3 regions of the Enterococcus sp. AZ103 genome follow, and region 2 is predicted to be linked to each of the others. Evidence: predicted binding sites of a transcription regulator. Region 2 holds the regulator's gene; each other region holds the start of a gene.

Region 1 (6,916 bases), 870 kb from region 2:
AGTTGATGCCAACAGAAGAAAGAGAAAGTTTAAACGTTAAGCCAACTGGCTGGCATCAAAAATTTTATGATGATCAACCTTTATATAATCGTTGTCATCTGGTTGCTTTTCAATTAAGTGGCGAAAATAATAACTGGAAAAACTTGATGACTGGAACGGCTCGTTTCAATCACCCGGGTATGACTAAGTATGAGGAAGAGGTTGGCGATTATATTCGTGAAACAAAACATCATGTACGTTATCGTGTATCACCTTATTTTAAAGACGATGAATTGGTTGCTCGTGGGGTCCAGATGGAAGCTCAAAGTATTGAGGATTCAAATGTTTCGTATAATGTTTTTATTTACAATGTGCAAGATGGTGTAACGATTGATTATACCACTGGTTATTCTAAAGCGAGCTAAGTGACAATTTTGTTCGCAGCATTTCAGACTAACGTCCCATTTTTATAAAGTTTTTCTTTGCTAAGATAAGAATTGAAAGCGGGGAGATGAAATGTTAAAAAAAGGTTTATCTAGTTATCAATTAAAAATTATAGCAATTGTTTTTATGGTAATCGATCATATCAATACTTATTTTGGTGCAAGTTTAGGGTGGCCTTTGTGGGTATCTTGGTTGGGTCGATTTGTAGCACCATTATTTGTTTTTTTATTGATTGAAGGATTTTTTTATACTCATAGTCGAAAAAAATATTTGAGGCGATTAAGCTTAGGCGCGGGGATAATGCTTTTAGGGAATAGTTTAATTAATTTTTTGGCTGACAATTATACCGATCATTTCACTGGTGGTTTTAGTGTGTTGCAATTAATTGGACCAAATAATATTTTTCTAACATTGGCATTATTGTTCGCTTTGATATGGGCAGTTGATTTAAGTCGAGAGAATGGTAAATATTTAGTAGTAGCGGGATTTTTATTACTGCCAATTTTGTTCAGTGAAGGTGGTCTTTATTTATTGCCAATTAGCTTAATTTTTTACTTTAGCCACTTGAAGCAAAATTCGAAAATTCTTTATTTAGGAGTTTTTGCTATTTGTTTTGTTTTGTTTGCGTGGAGTATTGTTATTTTTTGGCAGATGAATACTGGGGAGAGTTTGTATCAATATTTGACGTTTGATAATGAGTTTATGATGGTGACGGTATTACCATTGATTTATTTATACAATGGAAAAAGAGGCGGTTATCAAACCAAAACATCTAAATATTTCTTTTACGTTTTTTATCCATTGCATCTATGGGTGATTTATTTAGTAAATATGTTTATATAAAAAAACTCCTGCAAAAAATTTGCAGGAGTCATTTTGTTTAGCTTAAAGCTGAACTATTTTCCATTACTTCGTCAATTAGACCATATGCTTTTGCTTCTTCAGCTGTCATATAGTTGTCACGGTCAGTATCTTTTTCAATCACTTCAAGTGGTTGACCAGTCCGTTCAGCTAAAATTTTATTCAAGCGTTCGCGAGTTTTTAAGATATGTTTTGCTGCAATTTCGATTTCAGTTGCTTGACCTTGGGCGCCACCTAATGGTTGGTGAATCATGATTTCAGCATTCGGTAAGGCAAAACGTTTCCCTTTTTGGCCAGCTGTTAATAAGAAACTACCCATTGATGCAGCCATCCCTAAAACGATTGTTTGGACATCGGCTTTTACAAAGTTCATTGTGTCAAAAATTGCTAAACCGGCAGATACACTACCACCAGGAGAGTTAATGTAGATATAAATATCTTTTTCAGAGTCTTGTGCATCTAAAAATAGTAATTGGGCAATCACTGAGTTTGCCACGTTATCATCAATCGCGCCACTCAACATAATAATCCGGTCTTTTAATAGACGAGAGTAAATATCGTAAGCTCTTTCGCCACGAGATGATTGTTCAATAACTGTAGGGACTAAATTCATAGGAAATTCCTCCTCAAATCTTTTTTCAAAATTATTTTAGCACACTTCAAGTGTAATTGCTAAATTCTAAAACATAGTATAATCGATTGGTCAACATTGGTCAAATGTTTTGGACGATTATTTTGACTTTCTTCAACCATCCTTTTTATTTCGGAAATATGGTAATATAAAAGACAGGAAAAGAGGGTGAAAAATGAGTACTGGACTTATTGGGTTAATCGGTGTTTTGATTGGTGCTGCGATTGTTGGCGTGACAGTTTTTTTCTTTTTTAAATATCAAGAAAGACAAACTTATCGGAAACGAGAACTTGAACACCGAGTAAAAGAAATTGAAGTAATGAATTTATTAAATAAAAAAATCAATGAAATTTTGAGTAAACGTAGCTTAATGATGGAAAATTACGTTAGTTTCAATGCATTTGATGATACTTATATAGCAATTGATGATTATATTTATTTGCAATCTTTTGCCGCACAAAATAATTTTTATTTACCGACATATCTAGTGGAAGAGTTTTTTAAAAATATTTCCCATCGTAAAATGGTTATTTCACCTGAAGAAACCGTTCGTTTGGGAGGTTACGCATACAAGGGTGGACGAGTATTGATGGAATCTTTTGCTGATGAATTACTTTCAATTACGCAGGAAAAGAAAAATCAATTAGCACGTTTAACAAAAGAACCGTTACGCTATTTTGATGTAAAGTAGGAATATAATGGAGAAAGTATTAGTTATAGTTGGACCAACAGCGGTTGGTAAGACCAGTTTGAGTATTGATTTAGCAAAAAAATTTAACGGTGAAATTATTAGTGGTGACTCTTTGCAAGTTTATCGAACACTAGATATTGGTACTGCCAAAGTGACTGAAAAAGAAAAAGAGAGAATTCCCCATTATTTAATTGATGTTAAGGATCCAAATGAAAATTACTCAGTTGCAGAGTTTCAAAAAGAAGCGCGAAAAAAAATTGTGGATATTACTGCTACGGGAAAATTACCAATCGTAGTAGGTGGTACAGGCTTATATATTCAATCCTTGTTATGGGATTATCAGTTAGGTAAAGCTGAAACTGACCATGATCCTCAGTTAAGAAAAAAATATGAAATATTTGCTGAAAAAAACGGCAAATCAGCACTTTGGGGGCAGTTAAAAGCGCTCGATCCATTAGCAGCAGAGAAAATCCACTTTAATAATCAAAAAAAAGTTATTCGAGCATTGGAAGTTTTTGAATTAACTGGACGTTCAATTTTTTCACCAGAAAAAACACCTAAATTGCTTTATAATCCAATGATTATTGGCTTAAATACAGAAAGAAAATTGTTATATCAGCGGATCAATCAACGGGTGGATCAAATGATTAATGATGGGTTATTGGATGAAGCCGAAAAACTTTTTGTTACGCCTACTGTTCAAGCAGCTCAAGGAATAGGCTATAAAGAATTATTCCCATATTTTCGAGGAGAACAATCTTTAACTGAAGCAACCGAAGAAATTAAGTTGCAATCCAGAAGATATGCCAAGCGGCAGTTGACTTGGTTTAGAAATCGAATGCCTGTTGTTTGGTATGATTTGGTGCAACAACCAGAAACTATTACAAATATAGAAAATGCTGTGGCAACATGGCTTAAGGAGGGATAGAATTGTCAGAACGCGTAATTCTAGTTGGTGTAGAAACAGATGATACAACATCCAATTTTTTAGAATCCATGCACGAATTGGCCGGATTAACTAAAACGGCCCATGGTGAAATTGTGTATTCATTGACCCAAAAACGTCAAAAAGTAGACCGCCAAACAATTATCGGTAAAGGAAAAATGGCTGAACTGCAACAATTAGTAGAAGCTCATGAAGCTGATTTAGTTATTTTTAACCATGCTTTATCTCCTCGCCAAGCAGAGACAATTGAAGGTATTGTAGGTGTGCCGGTAATTGATCGTATTCAATTAATATTAGATATTTTTGCCCAAAGAGCTCGTTCAAAAGAAGGCAAATTGCAAGTCGAGTTGGCGCAATTAAATTATTTATTTCATCGATTAACTGGTCAAGGGCAAAGTTTATCTCGTTTAGGTGGTGGGATTGGTACTCGTGGACCTGGAGAAACCAAATTGGAAACAGATCGCCGACATATTCGCCGACGAATTTCTGCTATTAAAAAAGATTTAAAAGAAGTGGAAGCCCATCGTGAACGTTCTCGTCAAAAAAGAAACGATTCAACTGTCTTTCAAATTGGTTTAATAGGTTATACTAATGCCGGTAAATCAACGATCTTTAATTTACTTACGAGCGCTGATACTTATTCACAAGATCAATTATTTGCCACTTTAGATCCTTTGACTAAACGTTGGTCATTACCGCAAGGAATGCAAACAACGGTAACTGATACTGTTGGATTCATTCAAGATTTACCAACACAATTAGTGGATGCCTTTCATTCAACTTTAGAAGAAAGCCGTGGAATGGATTTATTATTACATGTGGTGGATGCTAGTGCTGAGGACCGTCAGCAGCAAGAACAGACGGTTTTAGATTTGTTGAAAGAGTTGGAGATGGAAGATATTTCCACACTGACTGTTTACAATAAAGCCGATAAAATCAATCCGATTCAATTTGCACCAACCCTATTTCCTAATACACTTATTTCAGCTAAATCCTCTAAAGGAAAAGAACAGCTGTCAGAAAGTATTAGAAAAGAAATAATGGAAATTTTGAGCCCATATTTGCTAAGTATTTCAGCTAGTGAGGGACAATTATTAAGCACAATTAAACGAGAAACATTGGTTTTAGCGGAAGACTTTGACGAGTCTAGTGAAACCTATCAAATTCGTGGTTTTGCGAAAGAAAATTCTCAATGGATAAGGAGAATGGGTGACAATGTGGCAGAATAATTTTCCAGATGAATTAAAAAATAAGATTGAACAAGTGGACCAACAAATTGAACTTCGCCTAAAAGAAGTAAAAGATATTGCTTTAACAAATCAGCAAAAAGTTTTAACAGCTTTTCGTGAACAACGGGTTTCAGAGACCCATTTTTTACCTTCAACTGGTTATGGTAACGATGATTTAGGTCGCGATGTATTAGAAGCAGTCTATGCCCAAGTTTTTGGTGCAGAGGCTGCTTTAGTTCGTCCACAAATTGTTTCTGGTACCCATGCAATTGCAACAGCTTTGTATGGAAATCTACGCCCTGGAGATGGACTTTTATATATTACAGGGACTCCTTACGATACTTTGTTGGAAGTGTTAGGTGAAACTGGTAATGGCGTAGGCTCTTTTAAAGAATATAATATTGGCTATGATGCAGTTGATTTATTACCAGATGGATCAGTTGATTTTACAGGAATAAAAAATAAATTAACTGAAAGTACTAAGATTGTTGCTATTCAAAGATCTCGCGGGTATGCTATGCGCGCTTCTTTTACGATTGAAAAAATCAAAGAAATGTGTGATTTCATTAGACAGATCGCACCACAAGTGTTTATTTTTGTCGATAATTGTTATGGTGAATTTGCTGAGCTAACTGAACCGACTGAAGTAGGTGCGGATATAATAGCTGGCTCCTTGATTAAAAATCCAGGTGGCGGCATTGCAAAAACGGGTGGCTATATTGTTGGGCGAGAAGATTTGGTAGAAAAAGCTGCTATCCGCCTAACAACTCCAGGAGTAGGTGCTGAAGGTGGAGCCATGCTGGGAAATGTCTATGATATGTTATACGGATTCTTTTTGGCCCCTCATGTAGTCAGCCAAGCTATTAGCGGTGCAATTTATTCGGCTGCAATTTTAGCTGAACATGATTTGAATTCTGCACCTAAATGGTATGAACCTCGCACCGATCTAATTCAGCTCATTGACTTTAGAGATAAGGAAAAGATGGTTGCTTTTGCGCAAGCGATACAAAAATTCTCACCAATTGATGCGTATGTTGCGCCTATTCCTTCATACATGGCTGGTTACGAAGATGACATAATAATGGCGGCTGGAACTTTTATTCAGGGTGCCAGCATTGAGTTAAGTGCTGATGGTCCATTGCGAGAACCTTATTCCTTATATTTACAAGGTGGCTTGACCTTTGAACATGTTAAAATCGCTGTTTCCAATGCAATTAATGAAGTTTTTTACCGGTAATAGTTAAATTAAAAATCCCTCATTTCCGAACAATTTATTTTTAATGTAAGGAAATCTAACATTTTGGGTTGACAACCGGTCTAACGCTTTGGTATTCTATTTTCAACATCAAGAGGCAAGGAGGATAAGTCATGCGGGAAAAGGAATTACGTAGATCTTTAGCTGTTTTTCCAATTGGTACAGTTATGAAACTAACTGATTTAACGGCGCGACAAATTAGATATTACGAAGAACAAGAACTGATTCATCCTGAACGTAGCGATGGGAACCGTAGGATGTATTCTTTAAACGACATTGATGTGTTACTAGAGATTAAAGATTATCTATCAGACGGATTAAATATGGCAGGGATTAAACGAGTTTATCAAATGCGTCAAGATGAAGCCAAAGCTGCTAAAGATAAACCACCGTTAACTGATAAAGATGTTCGCCGAATTTTTTATGATGAAATGATGACCCAAAGTGGTTTAAACCAACAACAACATCCATACCAATCACAAGGTCCACGGCTGTAGTGATTGTGGAAATAAAAAAATGAAGTGCAAGGAAGGGATACTATGCCAAAAAGAGATTTAACTGTTGAAGATATCAAACGAATCGTTGAAGAAGAAAATGTTCGATTTTTACGTTTAATGTTTACAGACATTATGGGAACAATTAAAAATGTCGAGGTTCCTGTGAGTCAATTAGAAAAAGTATTAAGTAACAAAATGATGTTTGATGGTTCATCTATCGAAGGTTTTGTTCGAATCGAAGAAAGCGATATGTACTTATACCCAGATTTGACAACTTGGATGATCTTCCCTTGGGAAAGCGATCATGGCAAAGTAGCTCGTTTAATCTGTGATATCTATAGTCCAGATGGCAATCCATTTCCAGGGGATCCTCGTGGAAACTT
Region 2 (6,916 bases):
ATCACCAGTGATAACGCCACCTTGAATAGCAGCACCCATGGCAACTACTTCATCTGGGTTCACTGATTTATTTGGTTCTTTAGCAGTTTCTTTACGTACTGCTTCAACTACTGCTGGAATACGAGTAGAACCACCAACTAAAATCACTTCATCAACTTCTGATTGAGAAAGTCCAGCATCTTTTAATGCTTGACGGACTGGTGTTTTAGTTCTTTCAACTAAATCAGCAGTAATTTCATCAAATTTTGCACGAGATAACGTATTTTCTAAGTGTAATGGACCAGCATCGCCTGCTGTAATAAATGGTAAGCTAATTTGAGTTGAGCTTACACCAGATAAATCTTTTTTGGCTTTTTCAGCTGCATCTTTCAATCTTTGCATAGCCATATTATCTAAACTTAAGTCAATACCATTTTCTTTTTTAAATTCAGCAACCAGATAGTCAATGATCTTGTTATCAAAATCATCCCCACCTAAATTGTTGTCACCAGCTGTTGATAATACATCAAAGACACCATCACCTAATTCAAGGATTGATACGTCAAATGTACCACCACCAAGGTCAAATACTAAGATTTTTTGGTCTTTGTCAGTTTTGTCTAAACCATATGCTAAAGCTGCTGCAGTTGGTTCATTAACGATCCGTTCAACTTCTAAACCAGCAATTTTACCAGCATCTTTTGTTGCTTGACGTTGACTATCATTAAAGTAAGCAGGAACAGTAATAACTGCTTTTTCAACTTTTTCACCTAAATAATCTTCTGCAAAACCTTTCATATATTGTAAGATCATTGCTGAAATTTCTTGAGGTGTATAAGATTTGCCATCCATTTCAACTTTATAACCAGCTTCACCCATATGACGTTTGATTGATGAAACAGTATGTGGATTAGTAACCGCCTGGCGTTTTGCTACTTCACCAACTTGGATTTCTCCATTTTTGAATGACACAACAGAAGGAGTTGTACGGTTACCTTCTGGATTTGCAATAATTTTTGCTTCATTACCTTCTAATACGGCAACGGCAGAGTTTGTTGTACCTAAGTCAATACCAATAATTTTACTCATAATTTTCAGTCTCCTTTATTTTTTAAGCTGACGAATCAGTGAATTTTTTTATTGTGCGACAATAACCATCGCTGGGCGTAACACGCGATCATGTAATTGATAGCCCTTTTGCAATACTTCCACAATTGAATCTGTAGGAACATCATCAGTTGCAGGAATTGTTTGCACTGCTTGATGCAGATTTGGATCAAATACAACATCAACTGCTGGAATTTCTGTAATTCCTTCTTCTTTCAAAGCTACAGTCAGACTTTCTAACACCATTTCCACACCTTTTTTAAGGCTAGCACCTTGATCATCATTTACTTCAGTAGCTAATGCACGTTCAAGGTTGTCAATCACAGGTAGAATTTTTTTAGCTAAATCTTGTGAACGATACTTAACTAATTGTTCTCGCTCATTTTTGTTGCGGTTTTGCATATTAGCAATTTCTGCTCGTGCCCGCAAAAACTTATCTTCCATCTCATTAAACTCTGCGGTTAATTGATCAAACTCAGAAATTTCGTTTTCTTCAATTGTTGTCTCAATTTCCTGATCCATTTCTTCATTCAATTCCGCATCATCGTGTTTGTTTTTTTCTGCCACTTTGCTCTTCCTTTCTGAGGAATATTTTAGTGATTCAAATCAAGGGAACGATAATAATCATCCAGTATTGCTGTCAGTTCGTAACGAAAAACATCTAATAAACCAAATATTTTCGAATAAGGCATTGAAGTCGGTCCCAATAAAGCAATTGTGCCGCGACCATGACCAATAATTTGATAGTTGGCTTGCACCATTGTCAAATTATCAAACATGCGATCTCCCAATTCAGCACCCATGCGAACATGAATCTCTTGATCAGTTGGTAAAAGTAATTTTGTCAATTCATCGGAATCTTGCATCAATGAATACATTGATTTGAACTGAGATAAATCGTCAGGATTTGCGTTCAAAATATTCATCCGACCACTGACAAAAACTTTTTCCTCAAAAGCTTCATTTAAAATGATATCGAACAATCGGCCAATACCATCAGTTGTTTGAAAATAACGATGTAAAATCATCGGAATTTCCGTTCTTAACTTCTGATAGACTGTTAAGAGCGGTTGACCGACTAGACGGTCATTAATGATCTTCACCATTTTTTCTAAGTCACTGCTTGCTACATTCTCAGGAATTCTAAAGACTTGGCTTTCTACATTTCCCTTGTCTGTCACGATAATTGCTAAAATCTGACGGTCATTCAAAGGAACAATTCTAAACCCTGTCAACGTCCGGTCCTTCATCTCAGGTCCTAAAGAAAATGCTGTATAACTAGTAACTTCTGATAAAATTTTGGCTGATTGTGAAATAATATCATCAATCTCATGAATGTCTTTTTTTAAGGAAGAACGAATTTGCTCTACTTCTTGCTTATTCACCTTAGCTGGCGTCAATAAATGATCAATGTAATAACGATAACCTTTTTTCGAAGGTACTCGTCCGGAAGATGAATGAGTCTTTTCAATTAAGCCATTTTCTTCCAATACTTTCATATCATTGCGAATTGTTGCCGAGCTTGCTTGTACGCCTTCTTCCATCAACCTTTTCGAACCAACTGGCTGACCAGTTTCAGTAAAGTCTTGGATGATCAAGCGGAGAATTAAATTTTGCCTTTCCGTTAACATATGCTCACCCTCTGGTTGGCACTCTTTATCTTTAAGTGCTAACTCGATTATAAATATACCATAATTGTAGATTAAGTCAAGAGAAAAGACAAAAAAATTAGCACTCTCTATTAAAGAGTGCTAATCGCATCATCAATTAAAAATTTTTCAAAGACTTCATTGCCTTTAAACATACCTGCCTGAGTTAAAAAGATTCGTTGATCACTGATTTGAAGCAATTTTTCATTGACTAATTCTTCAATGACTAGTGAATAAATATCTTCAATTCTTCTACCAAAGCGTTCTTTAAATTTTTCTTTAGACACGCCTTCTTTTTTTCGTAAACCTAAAAATAGTTCCTCTTCTATTTGGCTTTTAACAGTCAAAAATTCTTCTTCAATAATCGGTAATTGATCCTCTTTTAGAGGCTGTAAATAATGTTGAATCGGTCCACGATTTTTATAGCGTTTATCTCCTAAATACCCACTAGCTCCCGCACCAATTCCAAAATAATTTTGATTGTTCCAGTAAACCATATTGTGTTGACTTTCATAGCCGGGTTGAGCGAAATTACTGATTTCATATTGTTTTTTGCCGGCTTTTTCCAATGCTTCCATCACTTCTAAATACATTTGCGCTTCGATATCTTGCTCCGGTAAAATCATTTTTCCTTTACGAATCCAATTCATAAACATTGTTTTATTTTCCAAAATTAAAGAATACAACGCATAATGCGGCAAATCTAAAGCCAAAGCTTGCTGAATCGTCTCACGAAAACTTTCTAATGTTTGTCCCGGCAGAGCGTAGATTAAATCAATCGTGATATTATTAAAGTCCATTTTATCCAGCAATTTGATTGAATCATAGACATCTTCAGCGGTATGTTTTCGCCCAATTTTTCTTAATAAATGATTATCAAAAGTCTGAACACCCATTGATACACGATTCACACCATTATTCTTAAAAACTTGAAGTTTTTCTTCGGTTAAATCTCCCGGATTTGCTTCAACCGTAAATTCACCTTCACTATAGGGCAGAATTTCCCTTAAGCCTTTCAATAAAACCTCTAATTGATTGGCTGAAAGAGATGTTGGTGTACCTCCACCAACATAAATGGTGGGAACATTTTCCACTGGATATTCGATTAACTGTAATTTTGTTTCATTTAAGACAGCTGCAATATATTCATCTACCGGTTGCCCCTCAATAAAAACTTTATTAAAGTCACAGTAATAACATAGATGTTGACAAAAAGGGATATGAATATAGGCAGACGTTGCTCGGTTCATTTGGTTCATTTCTCGGTCTCCTTGTTGAATCTGCTAACAAAGTTTAACATGAATCATTAAATAAAAAAACATCCAAATAGATGGATGTTTCAACGCATTACTTTTATACTCATCCCAGCAACAATACATGCGAGACCAAAAAAAGTCACAATATTTGGTAATGGATCTCCTAAAATAATAATTCCTAATAAAACGGAAAAAACTACTTCTAATGACTGCGTTGCTTCTGTCGTGGCAAGTAATCGCAAATTATCATGCACCATTTGGGTACCTCGGAAAAACAAATAAGTAGCAATCACTCCTGATGAAAGTGCTACAATAAAACTTGCCGTTACCTGGCTTTGACTCGGCAAGCCACTACGTACGAACGCGATAACGCTGCAAATAAGCCAAGTTGGCAAACTACAAATAAGCATCGCTAAAATTCTTTCCATCGTTGTTAAATTGCTCCCTTCCACATTTAACAACATAACTTTTCGATTGCCTAATGGATAAGCAAAAGCTGCGACTAAAACAACAAAAAAAGCTAGTAAACTATTTTGCCAAGAACTAGCAGAAAAATGACTGGATTCCACCAATACTATTCCAAATAAAATAACTGCAAAACAAAACAAATCAAAGGTTGTCATGTGACTGTCTATTTTTGCTTGATTCGTTTTTGCTAAGAACGGTGCCAAGATACTACCAGCAATAATTGTAATCTGCCAGGTACTCGCCACTAACCAGCCAGGTGCCAAGGTGGACGCAAAAGTCAGCGGAACATAAAACAAACCAAAACCAACTTGACTCCATAAAATCCAGCGTAAAGGTGAGCGTTTGATCTCATTAAAGACTTTTCGAAGCTGATGTCTTTTTCTTGCTACGATAAAAAAGAAAAATGGCAGCATAATTAAATAACGGAGTGCGGCAGTCCAAAGCCAATCGCCGCCATCTAGAGACATCACTTGGTTTAAAACAAAAGTTATCGAAAAGAAAAAAGCTGAAATAACTCCTAATAAAACTGCCATTAACTCACTCCCGTCAATGATTGATATCTTTATTATATAGAAGAAATCACACGCGATCAAAATATTTTTTAGTTATTCTAATAGTTTTTGCAAAAAAACTCATCAATAACTACTTGATGAGTTCAAAATATTTACACGTATTCTCTTTGTCTTGCTCTAATTGTTGAATTAGTTCCTCTGCCGATGAAAATGCTACTTGACCTCTAAGCAAATGATACCAACGAACTTTTACTTTTTCTCCATAGATATCTTGGTCAAAATCTAAAATATTCAACTCAACTGTTAAGGGACGATTTGCTTCAAAAGTATCATTATGTCCAATCGATCCCATTGCCTGATACCACTTATTGCCGACAAAAATCTCATTGGCATACACGCCCTCTTTAGGTAAAAGAATATCATGATCAATTAAAATATTGGCTGTTGGATAACCTAGCGTGCGTCCTCTAGCATCACCATGGATAACAGTTCCTTTAGTTTCATAGACATAACCTAATAATTCATTTGCCGCCTCTAAATCGCCCTCTGATAACAATTGGCGAATGCGAGAGGAAGAGATTTTTTCACTGTCTTTAGTTTTTTCTGAAACAACAACTGTTTCGAAACGATTTTTAGCATAGATCGGCAAGTGATCAACATCGGCATCTTTTCCTTTACCGCCATAAGTATAATCAAATCCTACTACTGCGACTTTCCCATGAAGCGCAACTATATATTCATCAACAAATTTCTGCGGATCCTGTCCAGCAAATGCAGAGGTAAAGGCCACTTCATATAAATAATCAACACCTAAATTTTTCATTAAAACTTCTTTTTGTTTTAAGGTCGATAAATACTTAATCGGTGTCTCTTTTACTTTACTAAATACAACTGCAGGATGTTGATTGAAAGTCATGACTGCGAGTTTTAAGTTCCGCTCATGCGCAATTTGTTTACCTTTTTCAATAACTTCTTGGTGTCCTCGATGCACACCATCAAAAAAGCCCAAAACCAATACGACATCATCATCGGGAATCATCGCTTTTTGATAAGGATGATGTAGTTTAATTACTTCCATTAATTTGACTCCTGTTCATTTCGAATGACTTTACTAGGTTTTAATAACCAGTTTTTTTCTGGATGTTGCTGATATAGACTAACCAATTGATCTTGATAAAAAAAAGCAATTAATGGCGCAGGCAATTGCTTGTAACCAAATTCTTTAATTGGCATTAATTGCCCATTTTTTACTTTCTGCCATTGATTGTCAGTCAAATTGACTCTTGGAAAATCTGTTACTGCCGATTCGATTGGCTGTAATGCTTGATTCATTTGATTATTTTCCATTAATTCAGCTACTTGAGCTAGGGTTCTCGCCTGTCCTGCTGAGTAACCGCCACTGGCCAAACGGGTTAAGTCAGACATATGGGCTGGATAACCCAACTTTTCTCCTAAATCAACTGCCAATGTTCTGACGTAAGTTCCTTTGCCACAGTCTACTTGAAAACGCCAAGAAAAAGTATGCTTTTCTAGATTATAGATTGGCTCACTAATACGTTCAAAGCTTTTAATTTCAGCTTGTCGAATTGGTCTTTCGACAGTTTCACCAGCGCGAGCATACTCGTAAAGCCTTTTGCCCTTCACCTTGACAGCTGAAAACATTGGAGGTACCTGAATAATTGTACCGATAAAACTTGTCATCATTTGATCGATTTCTTCGGTTGATAGAGGTTCTTTCACCTCTTTTTTCTCCACAATCTCGCCTGATGCATCTTCTGTAGTCGTCGAAAAACCTAAAGTAATTTCTCCTTGATAAATTTTCCCATTGTCTTGCAAATATTCTATGACTTTTGTGCCTTTACCAATACAGATTGGTAAGACACCATCGACATCAGGATCTAAGGTTCCTCCATGTCCAACTTTTTTTGTCTGCAAAATTTTTCTT
Region 3 (6,916 bases), 1.8 Mb from region 2:
CCTGATTGATCGTGATAATGAATCAGGCGGTGAAGTCGAAACACAAATCTTGCGAGCGGACTTTGCGATGATTCGACGAGATTCTGGCTTTATCAGTGGACTGGTTGTCGTGGTTCATGATGTTACTGAACAAGAAAAAACAGCAGAAGAACGACGTCAGTTTGTATCGAATGTTTCCCATGAATTAAGAACACCATTGACTTCGGTTCGCAGTTATATTGAAGCTTTGGATGAAGGGGCTTGGCGTGATGAAGAAATTGCGCCGCAGTTTATTTCCGTGACTCTAGGTGAAACGGATCGGATGATTCGGATGATTAATGATTTGCTGAATTTATCGCGAATGGATTCCGGTGCCCAGAAGCTGGAACTGGAATTTGTGAATTTTAATGAGCTAGTTGATTATGTATTGGATCGCTTTGATATGATGGTGACGAGTCAAGAGAAAAAATATGTGATTGAACGAGATTTCACTGAACGGGAATTATGGGTGGAAGTTGATACTGACAAAATCATGCAAGTGATTGATAACATTATGAATAATGCGATTAAATATTCACCAGATGGTGGGAAAATCACAGCTCATTTAATGGAAACTCATAATAACGTAGTATTAAGTATTACTGATGAAGGCCTGGGTATTCCGAAAAAAGACTTGGATAAAGTCTTTGAGCGTTTCTACCGAGTAGATAAAGCACGGGCAAGACAACAAGGCGGAACAGGTTTGGGCTTGGCGATTTCAAAAGAAGTAATGAAGGCCCATAAAGGTCAAATCTGGGTGGAGAGCGTAGAAGGAAAAGGCTCAACCTTCTCCATTTCGTTACCGTATGAACCTTATGAGGGGGAATGGTGGGATTGAGAATATCAGAAAAAATTTTACGAGGCATTTTGATTGTCTTGATTCTTTTAAGTATCGTCTTCTCCTATAATATTTGGCTAGCACCAACAAATCGCACACCAAATGTAAACTCAAATACGCAAACAATTAATAATTTAGAACAAAACTATGCCAAAGCAACTGATTCCTATTTACCGATTCGAGGAATTTGGGATCTGGATGGACAAAAATTTCAGACAAATAGCGAAAACTTATTAGCTACGGCTCAAGCACGTTTAACCGAGGCAGATTATGGTGAATTATCGATTGTTGCTCAAGGTGAAGCTGAAATGCAAAACTATTACCAAGTCAATCGAGGGATGGAATTAAACTATGAAGGTCAGTTTTCTTTGGCAGAATATTTGAAAGTTTTTGATATACCGATAAATATCGATAATTTTGATCAACCTAATCGGATTCGTTTTAATAAAATCCAGATTGATTTTGAAAATAATCATATCCGATTTCTTAATTATGCAAGACAGACGGTTTATCAAGGAGATATCACCTTTAGCACGAATACATTGCAAGATATTTACGAAAACAATCAGAGTCGTTTTATTCCAATGACAGAAGAAAATCAAATTATTCCACGGTTATTGCAAACCGAGGGTAACATTCGGTTGAAAAGGTACAATTATATATTGACTACCCAATCCTATTCACTTTTTAGAAATGCCTTTTTCCGGGAACCAGTTGGAGCCAAGGGGCAAGAAAATGAACAAGGTGTTCAATCTTTTGTTAGTGGTCAGGAAGAATTAATCTTAAATGATGATCAGCGTACTGTTGATTTTTCAGGAGAATTGCCTAAAGATGTGCAATCGGATAGTATTTATGCCCAAACCTTTGGCTATGTTAGTCGCTTGGGTACGGGCGTTGGGAATCTGCGTTACTTTGATCGTGAAGGCGGACAGATAACTTATCGGACATTTGTCGAAGGTTATCCGATTTTTAGTGAGTCTGACAAAGGAAAAATGGTCGTAACGATCGGAGATGCCCAGAATGATGAAGCAAAATCAGTCGCGATTCAAATGAGTATGGATACTGTTCAGGTGCCTATTCCATCGGATGAGGAAATTGAGTTATCCAGTTCATTGGAAATGGAAAATCAATTGGTGTACGCGGGCTTGGATATCGATAAGGTCGAAAGTTACATCATTGGTTATACTTGGAGTGATGTAGATGGTGCGAACCGACTAGTATCATTAACACCTGAGTGGTATGTAAAATATGATGGTAATTGGTTTGCAGCAAGTCAACTGATGGCTTCGGTTACGGAGGTGTCTAATGGATTTTAGAAAAATAGAGTGGTTATTCATTCTTGTTTTCATTAGTTTAAATATCTTTCTGTTTAATATTTATCAAAGTAGTCAAGATGATCAACAAGCTGTTACGACAACTTATAATCAAAAAGAAGGCATCACTTCACGTTTAAAAAATGACAATATTACCTTTAAAGGAAAAATTTCTACTAAAAAACCTGAAGGATATTATTTAAGTGCTGAACAAGTCAATGTGATGAATGTCTTAAGTGAAAATAATATTCAAGATATCATGAGTACTTCATCGATATCTGATAATGTTCTGACTAACTATTTAGGGCAACCAAGACGCTTTAATATGAATAGAATAAAGAGTAGTTTTAATCGCGCGATGAAAGATGATAGCTTCATTTATGAAGGGACAAGCTATCAATACATTTCTCATATCTCTAAAGAAGAGAAAGACGATGTGAAAATAGTTGGCGCTCAGAACTATGAGGGCATCCCTTTTATTGATGAAACTTCGCGGGTAACTTTAGATATTGATACTAGTGGTACGAATGCTGAAGTGACGCAATATACCCAAACTTTATTACGCCAGATTGAACCATTACGGGAAAAAATGACCCTTTATTCAGAAGAGGAAATCTTAAATACCTTATACATTAATAACAATATTCCTGCGAATTCAACTATTCAAGATATCTATTTAGGTTATTTTCGAACGATTGAAGTGGGGGAAAAGAATGTATATGTTCCGGTCTGGTTTGTAAAAATACAAACTTCTGATGATGTGAGTCAGATTGAGCGAGTGAATGCTATGAGTAATCAAGTTATTTCCAATAATTTGGTGCCAAAGGTAGAAAATCCGTAAAAAGGGTTGTATACTTAAAGACAGTTTTTAAAGAAGGGACCACTTTTGATGTTAGATATGAATCATACCTTTAATGTCAGTGTTCTGGCTAGTGGCAGCAGTGGGAACTCACTGTTTATAGAGAGTGCAGGCAAAAAAATATTAGTCGATGCTGGCTTAAGTGGCAAAAAAATTATTAGTTTATTAGCTGAAGTCGACCGTAAACCGGAAGACTTAGATGCGATTTTAGTGACCCATGAGCATCGTGATCACATTCATGGCGTGGGTGTATTAGCACGAAAGTATAAATTACCAGTTTATGCGAATGAAAAAACTTGGCAAGCGATGATGCCTCTGATTGGTAAAGTCGATTTGGAACAGAAACAAATTTTTGATATGGGTAAAGTCTTAACTTTTGGTGATATGGATATTGAAAGCTTTGGCGTTTCTCATGATGCAGCAGCACCGCAGTTTTATCGTTTCTATAAAGATGGTCATTCTTTTGTGATGCTGACAGATACCGGTTATGCTAGTGAACATGTGAAGGGAATTATTTCTGATGCCGATGCTTATTTAGTCGAAAGTAATCATGATTTGGAAATGTTGCGGATGGGACCTTATCCTTGGAATTTAAAGCAACGGATTTTAGGAGATCGGGGACATTTATCCAATGAAGATGGCGCCTTAGTGATGACCGACATTATCGGCGATCATACGAAGCGCGTATATCTGGGGCATTTGAGTAAAGAAAACAACATGAAAGAGTTGGCCCATATGACAATGGAAGAAACATTGTTACGCTATGATTTAGGTGTCAATCATCAGTTTCAAATTTTTGATACAGATCCTAATGCCGCTACAGAATTATTTGCTATTTAAAAAATTCCGTCTCAATGAAGAGACGGAATTTTTTTTTTAGATAGTTACGACACTAATATGTTGATTGGGGTGGGTATTATTGACTGCTTCGTCTACCATAGCAATTGCGTAGTCAGCCATACTAATCATAGAGTCGCCATTAGCATCAGTTAACGTGCGGTCATCACTTAAAGTATATTTGCCGGTGCGTTCACCATTTGGTACGAAATAAGATGCAGGGCTAATATAGGTCCAGTGGAGATTCTTGCTGTCTTTTAATTCTAAGAAAGCTTTGTACATATTGTACGCTGTGGGATAATAGCCGGCATTAGGATCTGATAAATCAATCATCCGTTCTGTTTTGGCATCGTCCATAAATAAGGAAGAAGTCCCGCCAAGCACTAATAAACGAGTTTCCGTGCCACTAAGCAGGTCAATTAAATGCTGCAAGGATGTTTGATGTAATTCTTCATGACCACTAGGTGCGCGAAAAGCATCGATGACCACATCAAAAGCAAGCAAATCTTCTTTGGTTAGATCAAATAAATCTTTTTTAACAAAAGGAACGTCAGAAGCTAATTTTTCTGGGCTACGGACAATAGCAGTGACATCCAAATGACGAGCCAGCGCTTCTTTTAAAATCAAAGAACCGGCGTGTCCAGTAGCACCAATTACTGCAATTTTCATATAAAAAACCTCCTATACTGATTTCTCTTTCAGTGTAAGGAGGTTTTTTAAAAAAAGCAAAGAAAAGCAATTATAATAAGCCAGCTTGACGTGCAGCTAATTGGACAATTATTACTAATAAATTCATCCCTACGTGGGTAATCATTGAAGTCCCAATCCGTCCAGTATAACGATATAAGAAACAGAAGAATAAACCTAAGCCGCCATATAATAAATAATGTCCATCAACGTGAGCGGCTGCAAATAAAGCCGAGCTGATTAATGCTGGCAAGATAAAGCCCCAGCGATTTGATAAGGCGCCAAAGATTGCCCGGCGGAAAACCAATTCTTCCATAATCGGTCCTGCGATAGTAGTGGCTAAAATAAATACCATGTTCTCTTGAATCAGTTGAATAATATTTTCAGTATTTTGTGATGCGGTGGGGGCATTGAAAAAAGCCTGTTCCACCATGAGTAAAACATTCTGTAAAAGGATGGAGCCGAAGATTCCTAAGAAGCCAAAGAGAATCATCCAACCGATCGCTTTTGGTTTCTGTTCAATGTTAAATTTTTGACTTTTAAATAGATAGATTAATAGTAATATTGCGCCAATAATATAGGCAAAAGTCGTCATGGTGATGCTTTGGTTTTGAGTAGGTCGAACAATTAAAGCGAAGATCACAGGTGATAGGTAGACCATCAGGTAAGTGATAATTGTTGCGATACTATATTTTTTTGCTGTCATAGATACTTCCTTTAAATTTTTTCTTTTAAGTATAGCATAAATAGATCTAGAAAAAATTTAAAAAAATCAGATGAAAAACTTGCAAAATGAATCGAAAATGAGTATCATAAGAAATGTGAGTTAGCACTCTTTAGTTAAGAGTGCTAATAATAAAAACCAATCAAATTTTGGAGGGATTTATCGTGTTAAAACCATTAGGTGATCGCGTGATTTTAGAAGTAGCGCAAGAAGAAGAAAAAACTGTAGGTGGTTTAGTTTTAGCATCAGCTGCTAAAGAAAAACCCCAAACAGCTAAAGTTGTAGCTATTGGTGAAGGTAGCACACTTGAAAACGGTGAAAAAAGTCCAATGCCAGTTGCCGTTGGTGATATGGTAATGTTTGAAAAATATTCAGGTACAGAAGTAAAATATGAAGGCACTGAATACTTAATTATCTCTGCCAAAGATATTATGGCAATCGTTGAATAATAAAAAATTTTGAGGTGAAAAATCATGACAAAAGAAATTAAATTTGCAGAAGACGCACGGGCAGCAATGCTTCGTGGGGTAGATAAATTAGCGGATACAGTAAAAGTAACATTAGGCCCTAAAGGTCGTAACGTTGTTTTAGAAAAATCTTATGGCTCTCCATTGATTACTAATGATGGCGTAACAATTGCTAAAGAAATCGAATTAGATGACCATTTTGAAAATATGGGGGCTAAATTAGTTTCTGAAGTTGCATCAAAAACCAACGACATCGCTGGTGACGGTACAACAACTGCAACTGTTTTAACACAAGCAATCGTACGTGAAGGCTTGAAAAACGTCACAGCTGGTGCTAACCCAATGGGTATCCGTCGCGGAATCGAATTAGCTACTAAAACAGCAGTTGAAGAATTACACAATATTTCTTCAATCGTTGATTCAAAAGATGCGATCGCACAAGTTGCGGCAGTTTCTTCTGGTAGCGAAGAAGTAGGTAAATTAATCGCTGAAGCAATGGAAAAAGTTGGTAACGATGGTGTTATTACGATTGAAGAATCAAAAGGGATCGATACTGAATTAGATGTTGTAGAAGGTATGCAATTTGACCGTGGTTACTTATCTCAATATATGGTAACTGATAACGATAAAATGGAAGCAGCTTTAGAAAATCCATACATCTTAATCACTGACAAAAAAATCTCTAACATTCAAGATATCTTGCCATTGTTAGAACAAGTATTACAACAATCTCGTTCACTATTAATCATTGCTGATGACGTGGATGGCGAAGCTTTACCAACCTTGGTATTGAACAAAATCCGTGGAACATTTAACGTAGTTGCTGTTAAAGCACCTGGTTTTGGTGACCGTCGTAAAGCGATGTTGGAAGACTTAGCTATCTTGACTGGTGCAACAGTAATTACAGAAGACTTAGGTTTAGAATTAAAAGATGCAACAGTTGAAAACTTAGGTTCTGCTGGTAAAGTTGTAGTAGATAAAGACAATACAACTATCGTTGAAGGCGCTGGCGACAAAGAACGCTTGGCTGAACGAGTAGAATTAATCAAACGCCAAATTGGTGAAACAACTTCTGACTTTGACCGTGAAAAATTACAAGAACGCTTAGCTAAATTAGCTGGTGGGGTTGCAGTGGTTAAAGTTGGTGCGGCAACTGAAACTGAATTAAAAGAA

What was found. Region 2 encodes HrcA, which represses chaperone genes, less so after heat shock. Its sites were predicted from a motif close to TTAGCACTCNNNNNNNNNGAGTGCTAA; they were not measured.
Region 1: the regulator HrcA is predicted to act here: its motif matches at 1,934-1,960, upstream of clpP (ATP-dependent Clp endopeptidase proteolytic subunit ClpP).
Region 3: the regulator HrcA is predicted to act here: its motif matches at 5,379-5,405, upstream of groES (co-chaperone GroES).

What each region holds. Positions count from the first base shown of each region.
Region 1 covers NZ_JBIOSI010000001.1:2,789,791-2,796,706, reverse strand. The annotation lists gene ID741_RS13955 (DNA/RNA non-specific endonuclease) at 1-404, shown strand, start outside; gene ID741_RS13950 (TraX family protein) at 496-1,266, shown strand; gene clpP (ATP-dependent Clp endopeptidase proteolytic subunit ClpP) at 1,304-1,897, opposite strand; gene ID741_RS13940 (hypothetical protein) at 2,091-2,606, shown strand; gene miaA (tRNA (adenosine(37)-N6)-dimethylallyltransferase MiaA) at 2,614-3,534, shown strand; gene hflX (GTPase HflX) at 3,537-4,781, shown strand; gene ID741_RS13925 (aminotransferase class I/II-fold pyridoxal phosphate-dependent enzyme) at 4,768-6,018, shown strand; gene ID741_RS13920 (MerR family transcriptional regulator) at 6,150-6,533, shown strand; gene glnA (type I glutamate--ammonia ligase) at 6,576-6,916, shown strand, end outside.
Region 2 covers NZ_JBIOSI010000001.1:1,921,542-1,928,457, reverse strand. The annotation lists gene dnaK (molecular chaperone DnaK) at 1-1,068, opposite strand, end outside; gene grpE (nucleotide exchange factor GrpE) at 1,117-1,653, opposite strand; gene hrcA (heat-inducible transcriptional repressor HrcA) at 1,680-2,717, opposite strand; gene hemW (radical SAM family heme chaperone HemW) at 2,828-3,985, opposite strand; gene ID741_RS09635 (DMT family transporter) at 4,075-4,992, opposite strand; gene ribF (riboflavin biosynthesis protein RibF) at 5,102-6,049, opposite strand; gene truB (tRNA pseudouridine(55) synthase TruB) at 6,049-6,916, opposite strand, start outside.
Region 3 covers NZ_JBIOSI010000001.1:72,781-79,696, reverse strand. The annotation lists gene walK (cell wall metabolism sensor histidine kinase WalK) at 1-856, shown strand, start outside; gene ID741_RS00385 (YycH family regulatory protein) at 853-2,172, shown strand; gene ID741_RS00380 (two-component system regulatory protein YycI) at 2,162-3,010, shown strand; gene ID741_RS00375 (MBL fold metallo-hydrolase) at 3,059-3,868, shown strand; gene ID741_RS00370 (NAD(P)-dependent oxidoreductase) at 3,905-4,534, opposite strand; gene ID741_RS00365 (CPBP family intramembrane glutamic endopeptidase) at 4,605-5,258, opposite strand; gene groES (co-chaperone GroES) at 5,441-5,725, shown strand; gene groL (chaperonin GroEL) at 5,750-6,916, shown strand, end outside.